One region of the Ideonella azotifigens genome, then DNA from elsewhere that is predicted to be linked to it. Evidence: riboswitches for the same ligand, from Rfam matches in the RefSeq annotation. Region 1 holds a riboswitch; the other holds the start of a gene.
The links. Region 1 has a riboswitch for cobalamin ahead of LRH25_RS10440 (TonB-dependent receptor domain-containing protein). Riboswitches for the same ligand answer to the same signal wherever they lie in the genome.
Positions count from the first base shown of each region.

Region 2: it holds a riboswitch for cobalamin, as region 1 does, so the genes downstream of both, cobM (precorrin-4 C(11)-methyltransferase) here and LRH25_RS10440 (TonB-dependent receptor domain-containing protein) in region 1, are expected to answer to the same signal.

Region 1 covers NZ_JAJNKD010000003.1:516,064-521,914, reverse strand. Annotated here, with positions in the region: gene LRH25_RS10445 (energy transducer TonB) at 6-719, opposite strand; gene LRH25_RS10440 (TonB-dependent receptor domain-containing protein) at 757-2,643, opposite strand; cobalamin riboswitch at 2,757-3,006, opposite strand; gene LRH25_RS10435 (2-dehydropantoate 2-reductase) at 3,014-4,015, opposite strand; gene LRH25_RS10430 (VOC family protein) at 4,148-4,534, shown strand; gene LRH25_RS10425 (aminotransferase class V-fold PLP-dependent enzyme) at 4,549-5,793, opposite strand.
Region 2 covers NZ_JAJNKD010000007.1:170,199-176,049, forward strand. Annotated here, with positions in the region: gene LRH25_RS16660 (aspartate aminotransferase family protein) at 1-621, shown strand, start outside; gene LRH25_RS16665 (hypothetical protein) at 578-1,264, shown strand; gene LRH25_RS33130 (MFS transporter) at 1,294-2,451, shown strand; cobalamin riboswitch at 2,457-2,736, shown strand; gene cobM (precorrin-4 C(11)-methyltransferase) at 2,879-3,727, shown strand; gene LRH25_RS16680 (sirohydrochlorin chelatase) at 3,724-4,713, shown strand; gene LRH25_RS16685 (precorrin-8X methylmutase) at 4,706-5,395, shown strand; gene LRH25_RS16690 (cobalt-precorrin-5B (C(1))-methyltransferase) at 5,392-5,851, shown strand, end outside.

The DNA of each region.
Region 1 (5,851 bases):
GGAACTCAGAGCGACGCTTCGGCCTGGGCCAGCCAGCTCACGGGGCCTTGCAGCCGGAACTGCAGCGTCAGCAGCAGCCGGCCCGCCACCGGCTCGCCGGCCTGCAGCGCTGGCGCAAACCGCCAGCGGCGCACGGCATCCCGCGCAGCCTGGTCCAGCAACCGGGTGCCGGAGGTCTGCGCCCATCGCACTTCGCCCACCAGGCCATCGGCCTGCACCTCGACCCACATCGCCACGCGACCTTCCAGCCCGTCTTCCCGCGCCGCTTCCGGGTAGACCGGCAGCGGGTTGCCAGGCAGCGGCTGAGGTGCGCGGGTCAGGCGAGGTGCCGGATTGGCTGCACTGGCGGCGGATGCAGCAGCCACCAGGACTGGCACGGCGCTGGCGGCCGAGACCGCTGGCGCAGGCGCGGGTGTGGCGGTGCTGGCCAAGGCTTCTGAAATGGCGGCCGCCGGTGGCGCAGGCGGCATGCGGATGGGCACAACCGGTGGCAAGGGCCTGCTCCCAGGCTTCGCAGGCACTGCCACCTTGGGCACGGCAGATGACTTCGCGGCGACCTGGATCATGACCAGGGCCGGCGTGTCCACCTGCACCACCACCTCGCGCGACCGGCTGGCCATGGACCACCCCCACAGCACCAGCCCGTGCAGCACCAGCACCACCGCCACACCGCGCCATCGCGGCGCTGTGGGTACAGGCGGAGCGGTGGTGGCAAGCATGGCAGGCGGCAGGCGGCAGGCGCAGCTCAGTGGCCGATCACAACGGTGGCGTCCAGCGCAAGGTCAGCTGGGCTTCGCGGCCGGGGCTGTTGTAGCCCTGGGCCGTCGTGTAGCGCTTGTCGGCCAGGTTGTTGACACGGCCCTCGACGCGCCATTGCGGCGTGATGGCCCAGCCGGCGAACAGGTCCACCAGGCCATACGCCCCCATGCGCGCGTCCGCGGATTCGACGTCGGCGTCATAGCGCTTGCCAACCCAGGTCAGGTCGCTGCCAACCTGGGCCGTGCCCAGTTGCTGCACCAGGTGCAGGCCACCGAAGACCCGGGCGCGGCGCCGCAGTTGGTCGTCGGTCTCTTCGTTCAGCGGGTCCTGCCAGGTGAAGTTCAGCTTGGCGCGCAGGTCACGGGTGATCTGGCCACCAGCCGTCAGCACCAGGCCCTTGATGCGGGCCTTGGCGACGTTGTGCGGCAGGTAGTCCGGCGGCGCGTATTCGATCAGGTCGGTGATGCGGTTGTCGAACAGCGTGGCGGTCAGGTCGGCGCCACCCAGGCGGGTGTCGGCACCAAACTCGAAGCTCTTCGAATGTTCCGGCTTCAGGTCTGGCGTGCCGAAGCCGGGGTAGTACAGCTCGTTGAACGTCGGCGCATGGAAGGCGGTGCCATACGAGGCACGCACGCGGCTGGCGCCGTCCAGCGCATAGGCCCAGCCGAGCTGGCCGGTGCCGTGGTTGCCAAACTGGCTGTTGCGGTCCTGGCGCAGGTCGATCTGCACCGAGTGCGCGCCGAAGCTGCCACGCCAACCCAGCATGCCGCTGCGGATGGTGCGCTCGGTCACGTTGTAAGGCGTGTCGCTGTCGACTTCCTGCTTCAGGAACTCCACGCCCGCGGTGGCGGTGCCACCTGCCAGCGCCACATGATTGAGCCAGCCAAACTGCTGCTGCGTGGTCTTGAAGGTGCCGGGGAAGGTGCTGTAGTCGTTCGACAGGTCGACCGAGCGGCCCACCACAACGCTGGACTGCCAGCGCTCGCTCAGTTTGCCGGACCACTGCAGGGCCATGGTCTGCGTCACCGTGGTGCTGTAGCTGTCCTGCCGGGTGTCGGCGTCTGGATCCGGACCATCGTCGTAATGGACCTTGCTGACGCTGCGCAGCAGCTTCAACGCAACCTGCTGGTCCGGCCCGAAGTGCTGGGTGATGCCGACATGGCCGCCGCGGTTCAGGTAGCCGTCCTTGTCCGGGTTGTAGCCGTAGGTGTTGTCGGCATTGGTGGCATTGATGCCATCGGTGCGCAGGAAATCGATGCCGGCAGACAGCTCGGTCTGTTCGCCGATGCGGCCGGCGTAGCCCGCCACGGCCTGTTGCAGGTTGTGGCTGCCGCCGGTCAGCGAAACGGTGGCGCCGGGCGAGCGCAGCGCGCTCTTCGTGAAGACCTGGATCACGCCGCCAATGGCGTCAGCGCCGTACAGGCTGGATGACGGTCCGGGCAGGACTTCCACACGCTCGATCAACGCCAGCGGAATGGACTCGAACGAAGCGGTGCCCAAGGTGGCCGATCCCAGGCGCACGCCGTCGACGATCAGCACCGTGTGGTCCGAACTGGCACCGCGCATGAAGATGCTGCTGGTCTGGCCCAGGCCGCCGTTGTGCGTGATCTCCACGCCCCCCATCGTGCGCAGCAGGTCGGTCAACGAACCGGCACCGGCCTGGCGGATGTCTTCGGCGGTGATGACCGTGACCGGGCGCACCGAGTCGCGGGTGACGACCTGGCTGCGGGCTGCCGTCACGACGTAGTCGCTGGCCTCGCTGGCCGGCGCAGTTTGCGCGGCGACATGCAGCGGTGCCTGCAGAAGCAGCGCGAGCGCGGCCGGAACACGCAACGCGGCGTGCGACGAGGAATGGGAAAGGCGCAAGGCGGTGCGCAGGCTCATGGGGACAACTTCCGGAAGTCGCTTTGGCAGGCGCGGCACGGCGCAAGGCAGGCCAAAGGCAACAGCACGGCCACCTGCTTCCCCGCGGGTGGCCGCTACATGGCGCGAGAACATGCTCGCGCCCCCTGTTGGCCGGTATCCGGGCTGGTGGCACCAACCGTGCGGCCTTCCCGAAGGTCTTCACCTTCAGTGGCCAGGAGCACGGGCTGAAACGCTGGCGCAGCTTGCGCGAGGCTTCGTCCACTTACCGTTGCGGGGGCAGCACAGGTTGGGCATCGCCTCGTGGAGGCTGGCCTTCCTGTTTCCCGTTTACCCCGGGCCGCAACGAAGCGCAGCCCAGGCACCAAACAGGTGTCAGTTTACACCGGGGTTACGCGGCGCCCTGCGGGCGCGGGTACAGGCCGTGCACCTGCGCGAAGACGCGGGTCAGCCCCAGCAGCGCGTCAATGCCGGGCGTCGGCTCGCCCACGCGCTGGGCGATCTCGCGCACCGCGCCGACGATGCCGTCGAGCTCGATCGTGCGGCCGGCTTCCGCGTCCTGCAGCATCGAGGTCTTGAAGGCGCCCAGGCTGGCGGTGATGCGATGGCGGTCAGCCGGGGTCTGCTCGATCCTGCAGCCGATGCGCGCGCCGACCCGCGCCGCCTCTTCCATCATGCTGGCGCAGAAGGTGCGCAGCAACGGGTCGCCGATGATCAGGTCCACCGTCGCGCCGGTGATGGCCGAGACCGGGTTGGTGGTCAGGTTGCCCCACAGCTTGTACCAGAGCTCGCGCCGCAATTCGGGGCTCTCGACCACCTCCAGCCCACCGCTGCGCAGCAGCTCGGCGACCTGCTGCACACGCGGCGTGACCGGGCCGGCCGCCGGCTCGCCAATGATCAGCTTCTGCCCCATCTGGTGCGCCACCAGGCCGGGCTCCGGGCACGAGGTGCTGGCGTGCACCACGCAGCCAATGATGCGCGAGACAGGCAAGGCCTGGGCGATGTGGCCACCGGGGTCCACGCTGCCAAGCGGCGCAGCACCCAGCTCGGGCACGCCGGCCGAGAACCACCAGGGAATGCCATTCATCGCCGGCAGCAGCACGGTCTGCGGCCCCAGCAGCGGGCCGATGGCGGGCGCAGCAGCGGCCATCGCCTGGCCCTTGACGGCAATGATCACCAGGTCCTGCTCACCCAGTTCGGCAGGTGTCGCGCTGGCGCGCACCGGCGCCTGAGTCAGCGAGCCGTCGGGGTTGCGCAGGCGAAAGCCGTGCTGCTGCAGCGCCGCCAGCGTGTCGCCCCGGGCCACGACGCTGAGCTGCGCCACGCCGGCTGCCGCCAGTCGTGCGCCAATGAAACCGCCAATGGCACCAGCGCCGAAGATGCAAACCCGCATGGGAAAAGTCCTCTGAGTGAGGTTCATGAAAGGAACAAGACGATAGCGCGACCGGAGGCAACGTCGAACAAGTCCTTCTAGACTTGGCCATCAAACCAAACAAGGAGCCGTCCCATGCCAGCACCCGGCGCGATGCGCTTTGGCTACACCATCCTGTACGTCAGCAAGGTCGAGGCCTCGCTGGACTTCTTCGAGCGCGCGTTTGGCATCGGCCGCCGCTTCCTGCACGAATCCGGCGGCTACGGCGAGCTGGACACTGGCGCCACCACGCTGGCGTTTGCCGAGCACAGCATTGGCGAGGGCCACCTGCCCGGTGGCCATGTGCGGGCCGACCAGTCCGAACAGCCGCTGGGCATGGAGGTGGCGCTGGTCTGCGACGACGTGGCCGAGGCCCACCAGCGCGCACTGGCCGCCGGTGGCAAGGAACTGGCCGCACCGCAAGCCATGCCCTGGGGCCAGACAGTCTCCTGGCTGCGCTGCCCGGACGGCTTGCTGGTGGAGTTGTGCACGCCAATGTGAGGTGGCACTGTTTTTCAGTTCAGCAAGGCGCGCAGCCCGGCGACCAGCCGGTCGAGTTCGGCACGTGATGTGTAGATGGCCGGCGTGACCCGCACCACGTCGCCCCGCGCAGGGCCATTGCGCCAGACGGTGAACACGCCATGCTGCTCGTGCAGCGCGGCAACGATGGCCTGGTTCTCCGCGGCGCTGCCACGCCCGCTGAAGCGCAACGAGGTGATGCCGGCGGCCATGCCGGGCTGGTCCGGCGTCAGGATCTCCAGGCCCGGCAGCCCGCGCACCTGCTGCACCCAATGGTCTCGCAGGCTGCGCAGCCTGGCCTGCTTGGCGCTGGCGCCAATGCGCTGATGCAACTGAAGCGCCGCGGGAATGCTGAGCCAGGCGGCGAAGTTCGGTGAACCGGTGTGGATGCGCGAGCGCACGTCGTCGGCCGGATGGTCGCGGTCGCCGAAATACGGGTCGATGGCGGCTAGGCTGCCTTTGCGGATGTACAGGCAACCGCAGCCCAGTGGCGCGCCCACCCATTTGTGCAGGTTGAAGGCGGCATACGGCGCGCCCAGGTCGGCCACGTCGAAATCCAACTGGCCCCAGGAGTGGGCCGCATCGACGATGGCTTCGGCGCCGGCCGCCCGGGCCATCTCGCTGAGTTCCCGCACCGGCATCACCAGGCCGGTGCTGTGGCTCAGGTGGGTCAGCAGCAGCAAGCGGGTGCGTGGGTGCTGGCGCAAGGCGTCTGCATAAGTGGCGAGCACGTTTTCGCGGCTGGCCGGCTCCGGAATTTCCAGCCTGACCGGCAGCACGCCGCGCCGCTCGCGCAGCCATGCCATCGCGTTGCGCATCGCCGGGTAGTCCAGGTCGGCATACAAGACGGTGTCGCCCGGCTGCAGCCGGTTGTAGCCGCTGATCAGGGCCAGCATGGATTCGGTGGCGCCGCGTGTCAGCGCAATTTCCTCCGGCTCGCAGCCCAGCGCTGCGGCCACGCGCTGGCGAATGGCGGCCATTGCGCTCGGCCAGCCTTCGCGGATCATCAGCGTGTTCTCGAAGTTGACGCGCTCGGTCCAGCGCATGAACGCTTGCCGCACCGGCTCGGCCATCACGCCCCAGAAGCCGTTTTCCAGGTTGGCTGTCGCATGGGAAGTCCGGTAAAGGGCGGCCACAGCGGACCAGAACGCCTCATCATGTTCAGGCGCCTGGGCTGAGACCGCCGGCAGGCCGGCAAGGGCAGCGTCGAAAAACGGGAGATGGAAGTCCGGAGCGGGCATGGGTGGGCCTGTGCTGTGGAAGCCAGGACCTTACCAAGAAGCGGCGGCGGGACAGCGG
Region 2 (5,851 bases), on a different contig from region 1:
CTGCTGATCTTCGACGAGGTCGTCACCGGCTTTCGTCTCGGCATGGGCGGCGCGCAGGCCTATTTCGGCGTCACGCCGGATCTGACGGTGCTGGGCAAATGCCTCACCGGCGGCTACCCGATGGCCGGCGCCATCGGCGGCCGCAAGGACGTGATGATGCTGCTGGTCGGTGGCATCGGCACCACCGCGCGGCGGGCGTTTGTCGGCGGCACGCTGTCGGCCAACCCACTCTCGTGCGTGGCGGGGTACTACGCGCTGAAGGAGGCGCAGCGCTGCGACGCGGCGGGCGTGGCCGGCCGTGCGGGCGACCGGCTGCGCAAGGGGCTGGACGAGATCATCCAGCGCCGCGCGCTGCCCTACGTGGCCTACAACATGGGCTCCATCGTGCACCTGCAGACCTCGGGCGTGCTGTTGATGGACACCGGCAACCTCTACAAGCTCTGGCGCGCCAAGGACGAGGCCAAGGCCCGCAAGCACATGATGGAGGAGATGGGCGCGGCCTACACCGCGCACGGCCTGGTCACGCTGGCCGGCAGCCGCATCTACACCAGCCTGGCCGACACCGACGAGGTCATCGATGACGCCCTCAACCGCTTCGATGATGTCTTCGGCTGCGTCTGACCTGGACGCTGCATGGTGGCCGCTGTTCGTGCGGCTGCAGGCGCGCGGCGTGATGGGCCAGGTCGGCGAAAGCGTCGCCAGCCTGTCGCTGCGCCTGCCGGGGGAAGAAGCCATGTGGTGGAACAGCACAGGCACCCACATGCCGCGCAGTGTGGCATGGCAAGGCGTCAACGCGCCGGCCGTCTGGCCAGGCGATGCCCGCACGCACGCGGCGATCTACCGGCTGCGGCCGGACGTGGGCGCCATCGCCATCGGCGGCGGCCCGTTCGGGCTGTGCCTGCCGGACTTTGGCGGCACCATGCCCACCGTCTTCGACGAACAGGCGCGGCACCTCGGCCGCATGGGCCCGGCCGTGAACGACCCGGCCGAACTGGGCCGGTCCCTGGCGGCTGGCGGCAACGCGCTGTTGCTGCAAGGCCGCGTCGTCTGCCTGGGCGCCACCGCGACACGGCTGGCGCTGAATGCCGAGCTGTTCGAAAAATGCGCCAAGGCCTTTGTGCTGGCTGCCGCCACCGGCGGCAAGGTCAGGCCCTTGCCGTGGCTGGTGCGCACCATTGCCAACGGCCGGTTGATGAAGGACGAGCAGCGGGCCATGGCACGCTTTGCGCAAGCCCTGTTGCCCGAAGAGGCAAAAGGCTATTGATCCACGAGGGTAATGGCGGAGGAGTGAGCATGAGCCGGAACGAAGGTGAGGCCTGGTCCACGGCGCAGGTCGCGGCGGCACTGGCGGTGGGCGCCATCGCGGTGCTGATCATCGGCACCCAGCCCATCGTGCTGGGCGCGCTGCTGGAGGCCAAGGCGTTGACGCTGGAAGGCGTGGGCCTGGTGGCGATGGGCGAGATCGTCGCGGTCGGCCTGGGCGTGGTGCTGGGCGACGCGCTGCTGCCGGGGGCGCAGTTGCGGCGCATCACCATCATTGCGGCGCTGCTTACGGCGGCCCTGGACCTGCTGACGCTGCGCGCCGTGGGCGACAGCGCGCTGATCGCCGTGCGCGCCGCGGCGGGTCTCGCCGAAGGCGTGCTGGTCTGGGGCACGACCGGCGTGATCGTGCGCTGCGCCCAGCCGGCGCGCATTGGCGGCGTGTTTTTCGTGGTGCAGACGCTGGCGCAGGCCGCGCTCGGGCTGGTGCTGGCCAAGGCGGTGGTGCCGCCGTGGGGCTGGCAGGGTGCGTTTGTCGCGCTGGCACTGCTGTCGGCGCTGGTGTGCGTGCTGGCCTGGCTGCAGCCGGCGAAGCTGGCGCCGCTGGCCCCGGCGGCTGCCTCGGGCTTTCGCTGGTCACTGGCCACCGCGCTGCCGCTGGCGGTGGTCTTCCTGCAGCTGGCCACGCTGGGCGCGTTCTGGGCCTACCTGGACCCGCTGGCGCAGGCCGCAGGATTCGATGCCCAAGCCGCGCAGACCTTGATTGCCGGCGTGCTGGTGATGCAGGTGATCGGCGGCAGCGTGGGCTCGCTGGCAGTGCGCCGCTGGCCGGTGTTGCCGCTGCTGGCGCTGGCCTCGGCGCTGCTGGCCGCCGCCACGCTCACGGTGCACAGCCTGCCACCGGGCCGGCCGCAGGCCTTTGCACTGGCCTGCGCGGTGTTTGGCTTCGTCTGGCTGTTCATGCTGCCCTTCCACATCGGCCTGGCCTTCCGTGCCGATGCCAGTGGACGCCTGGCCGGCCTGGTGCCCGCGGCGCAGTTGCTGGGCAGTGCGTTTGGCCCGCTGGTGGCGTCCTTCATGGTACAGGGCGAAGATGCCAGCCCAGTGCCGCTGGCCAGCGCCGGCTTTGCCGTGCTGGCCGCGCTGCTGTTGCTCGGCACCCGGCGCGCGGTGGCCGTGGCGCCGGCCTAGCCGTTACACTGCCACCAGCTTCAGGTGTCTTGCCAGGCCTTCGGGTTGGGCAAGATGAAACGGGAAGCCGGTGCGCAAGAAACCCCAGGGTTCTTCCAATTCCGGCGCTGCCCCCGCAACGGTAAGCGAGTTTCTGGCAGCCGATCGGCGACGGGCCTGGCCCGGCGTTTCGACCACTGCGCCCGACAATCAAGGGTGTGGGAAGGGGATCGGCGGCCAGCCGGCGTGCACCTGCATGCCCGGCGGCTCGCGAGCCCGGAGACCGGCCTGTCGCATGTGAGCAGGCCGTTGCGGTGGGCGATGGGGTGCATGCGCCACCACGTCCGGGCAACCGGGCCCTCCAGCGCGTCCATCCCCGTTTTTCGTCTTCGTTTCGTCCTGCGCTTTTGCAGCGCCATGCCCGGTGGGGGCGACGGAGGAAGACGAGATGCACCTGGCACCCGATGCGCCGGCACCCGAGAGGCCTGTGGCCGCCGCACGCCCGGGCACGGTCTGGTTCGTTGGCGCCGGCCCGGGCGACCCGGACCTGATCACGGTCAAGGGCCGCGGCCTTATCGAACGCGCTGGCGCCATCCTGTTCGCCGGCTCGCTGGTCAGCGAAGCCGCCACGCGCTGGGCGCCAGCCGGCTGCGAGATCGCCGACTCCAAGGACATGACGCTGGGCGAGATGGTCGCCTGGCTGACCGAGCGCGCCAGCCGCCATGCGACCGTGCTGCGCCTGCAGACCGGCGACCCGGCGCTGTACGGCACGCTGATCGAGGTGGTGCAGCCGCTGGACGCCGCCGGCATCCCGATCGGCGTGGTCCCGGGCGTGTCTTCGGCCATGGCCTCGGCCGCCGCGGCGGTCGAAAGCTTCACGCTGCCCGAGGTCACGCAGACGACGATCTTCACCCGCGTGGAGGGCCGCACGCCCATGCCGGCCGGCGAATCGCTGGCCGAGCTGGCGGCGCACCGTTGCACGCTGTGCATCTTCCTGTCCATCACCTTGCTGCACAAGGTCGAGGCAGGCCTGCGCGAAGCCGGCTGGCCGGAAGACGCACCGGTGCTGGTGGTGCACAAGGCCAGCTGGCCGGGCGAAGAGCGCATCGTGCGCGGCACGGTGGCCACCATCAAGCAGCTGTGCCGCGAGGCCGGCATCGTCAGCCAGGCCATGGTCATCGCCAGCCCCACGCTGGGCGCGCGCGGCTGGGCCGAGCTCACCAAATCCAAGCTGTACGACGCCACGTTCACGCACCGCTTCCGGCGCGCGAGCGAAGCCACGAAGGAAACCTCATGAACGACATCGTGCCCATCGCACTGCAAACCGCCGCGCACACCCACGCCGCACTGACCGATACGGTCCTGATCATCGGGCATGGGTCAAGAGAACGCAGCGGCAACGACGAGATCGAGCTGTTCGCCGCGCAGTGGCGAGCCAGGCACCCCGAATGGCGCATCGAGGTCTGCTTCATCGAATTCGCCGAGGTGATGCTGGAAGCCGGCCTGCGCCGCGCCGCAATCGGCAGCCGGCGCGTGCTGGTGCTGCCGTTGATCCTCAACGCGGCCGGCCACGCGAAGATGGAGATCCCCGAGCACATCGCCGAGGCGCGGGCCGAAAGCCCGGGCGTGCAGTTCCTCTACGCGCCGCACCTGGGTGCCGGCGAACAAATCCTGAAAATCCTCCGCCGCCAGCTGCGCAGCGCGATGAACACGCTGGACATGCCAGACCCGACCGGCACCGGCGTGATCGTGCTGGGCCGCGGCTCGTCGGACCGCGGCGCCAATGGCGAGCTGGCCAAGATGGCGCGCTGGCTGCTGGAAGAGACTGACCACGAGCTGGTGGACCTGGCCTTCACCGGCATCACCTGGCCGCGGCTGGAAAAGGTCGTGCAGCGCCAGGTGCTGCTGGGCATGCGGCAGATCGTCGTGCTGCCGTATTACCTGTTCACCGGCACGCTGGTGCAGCGCATCGGCCGGCAGATCGATCACCTGCGCCTGCAGTACCCGCATGTGCGCTTTGCCAGCGGCCACTACTTCGGTTTCGAGCCCGAAATCTTCGGGCTGATGGACCAGCGCGTGCACGACCTGCTGGACGGCGCGCCCGAAGCGCTGATGCCTTGCGACGGCTGCAAGTTCCGCCTCTTCGCCGAGGAGCACGGCCAGGGCCACCATCACCACGACGACGGCCACGTGCCGGCGCAGGCGCATGACCATGCACATGAGCACGGGCATGCACACGACCGTGCGCACGGCCACGACCACGCGGGCCACAGCCATGCCTGAGATCCCGAACGGCAACGTCGTCACCGAGCAGCTGACGGCGGCCGGCCGCGCGATCGAGCACGACTCGTTTGCGGTGATCGACGCCGAGGTCGGACCGCAGGCCTTCTACACGTCCGCCCAGTGGTCCATCGTGCGCCGCATGATCCACGCCAACGCCGATTTCGACTTCAACGGCCTGACCGACTTCCACCCCGACGCGGTGGCCGCCGGGCTGCGCGCGGTGCTGGCCGGCGGCGCGCCGGTGGTGGCGGACGTGGAGATGATCTGCGTGGGCCTCTCGCGCCCGCGGCTGGCCCACTTCGGCATGGCCACGCACCAGTTCATCAGCGACGCGGACGTGATCGCCCAGGCCACCGCCGAGGGCACGACGCGCGCCGTGCAGGCCATGCGCCAGGCCCATCGCCACGGCCTGCTGGACGGCGCCATCGTCGGCATCGGCAATGCGCCCACGGCCTTGATCGAGCTGGTGCGGCTGATTCGCGAAGAGGGCGTGAAGCCGGCGCTGGTCGTCGGCATGCCGGTGGGCTTTGTCTCGGCGGCCGAGTCCAAGGACCTGATGGCCACGGTGAACGAGGTGCCGTGGATCGTGATCCGCGGTCGCAAGGGCGGCTCGACGCTGGTCGTCGCCGCCATCCATGCGCTGCTCGGCCTGGCCGAAGCGCAGGAGCGCAGCTCGTCATGATGGAAAAGACCGCCAAGCGCGGCACCCGCACGGGCTTCACCACCGGCGCCTGCTCGGCGGCGGCGGCGCGCGCGGCGGTGCTGGGCCTGGTGGACGGCGAGGTGCCGGCCGAGGTCGATTGCGACCTGCCCAACGGCCAGCGCGTGCGCTTCGCGGTCACCGAACCACGCTGCGAAGGCCAGGGCTGGGCGCGCTGCGCGCACGCGGTCGTCATCAAGGACGCCGGCGACGATCCGGACTGCACTGACAAGGCCTGGCTCACCGCCGACGTGGCGCTGCGCCCCGAGCTGCCCGGCCAGGTGCTGCTGCTGGGCGGCTTTGGCGTCGGCACCGTCACGCTGCCGGGCCTGGGCCTGGCGGTCGGCGGCCCGGCTATCAACCCGGTGCCGCGGCAGAACATCGAGGCCAATGTGCGCACTGCCGCAGGCGCCTTGCTGGACGAATGCGGCCTGGCGG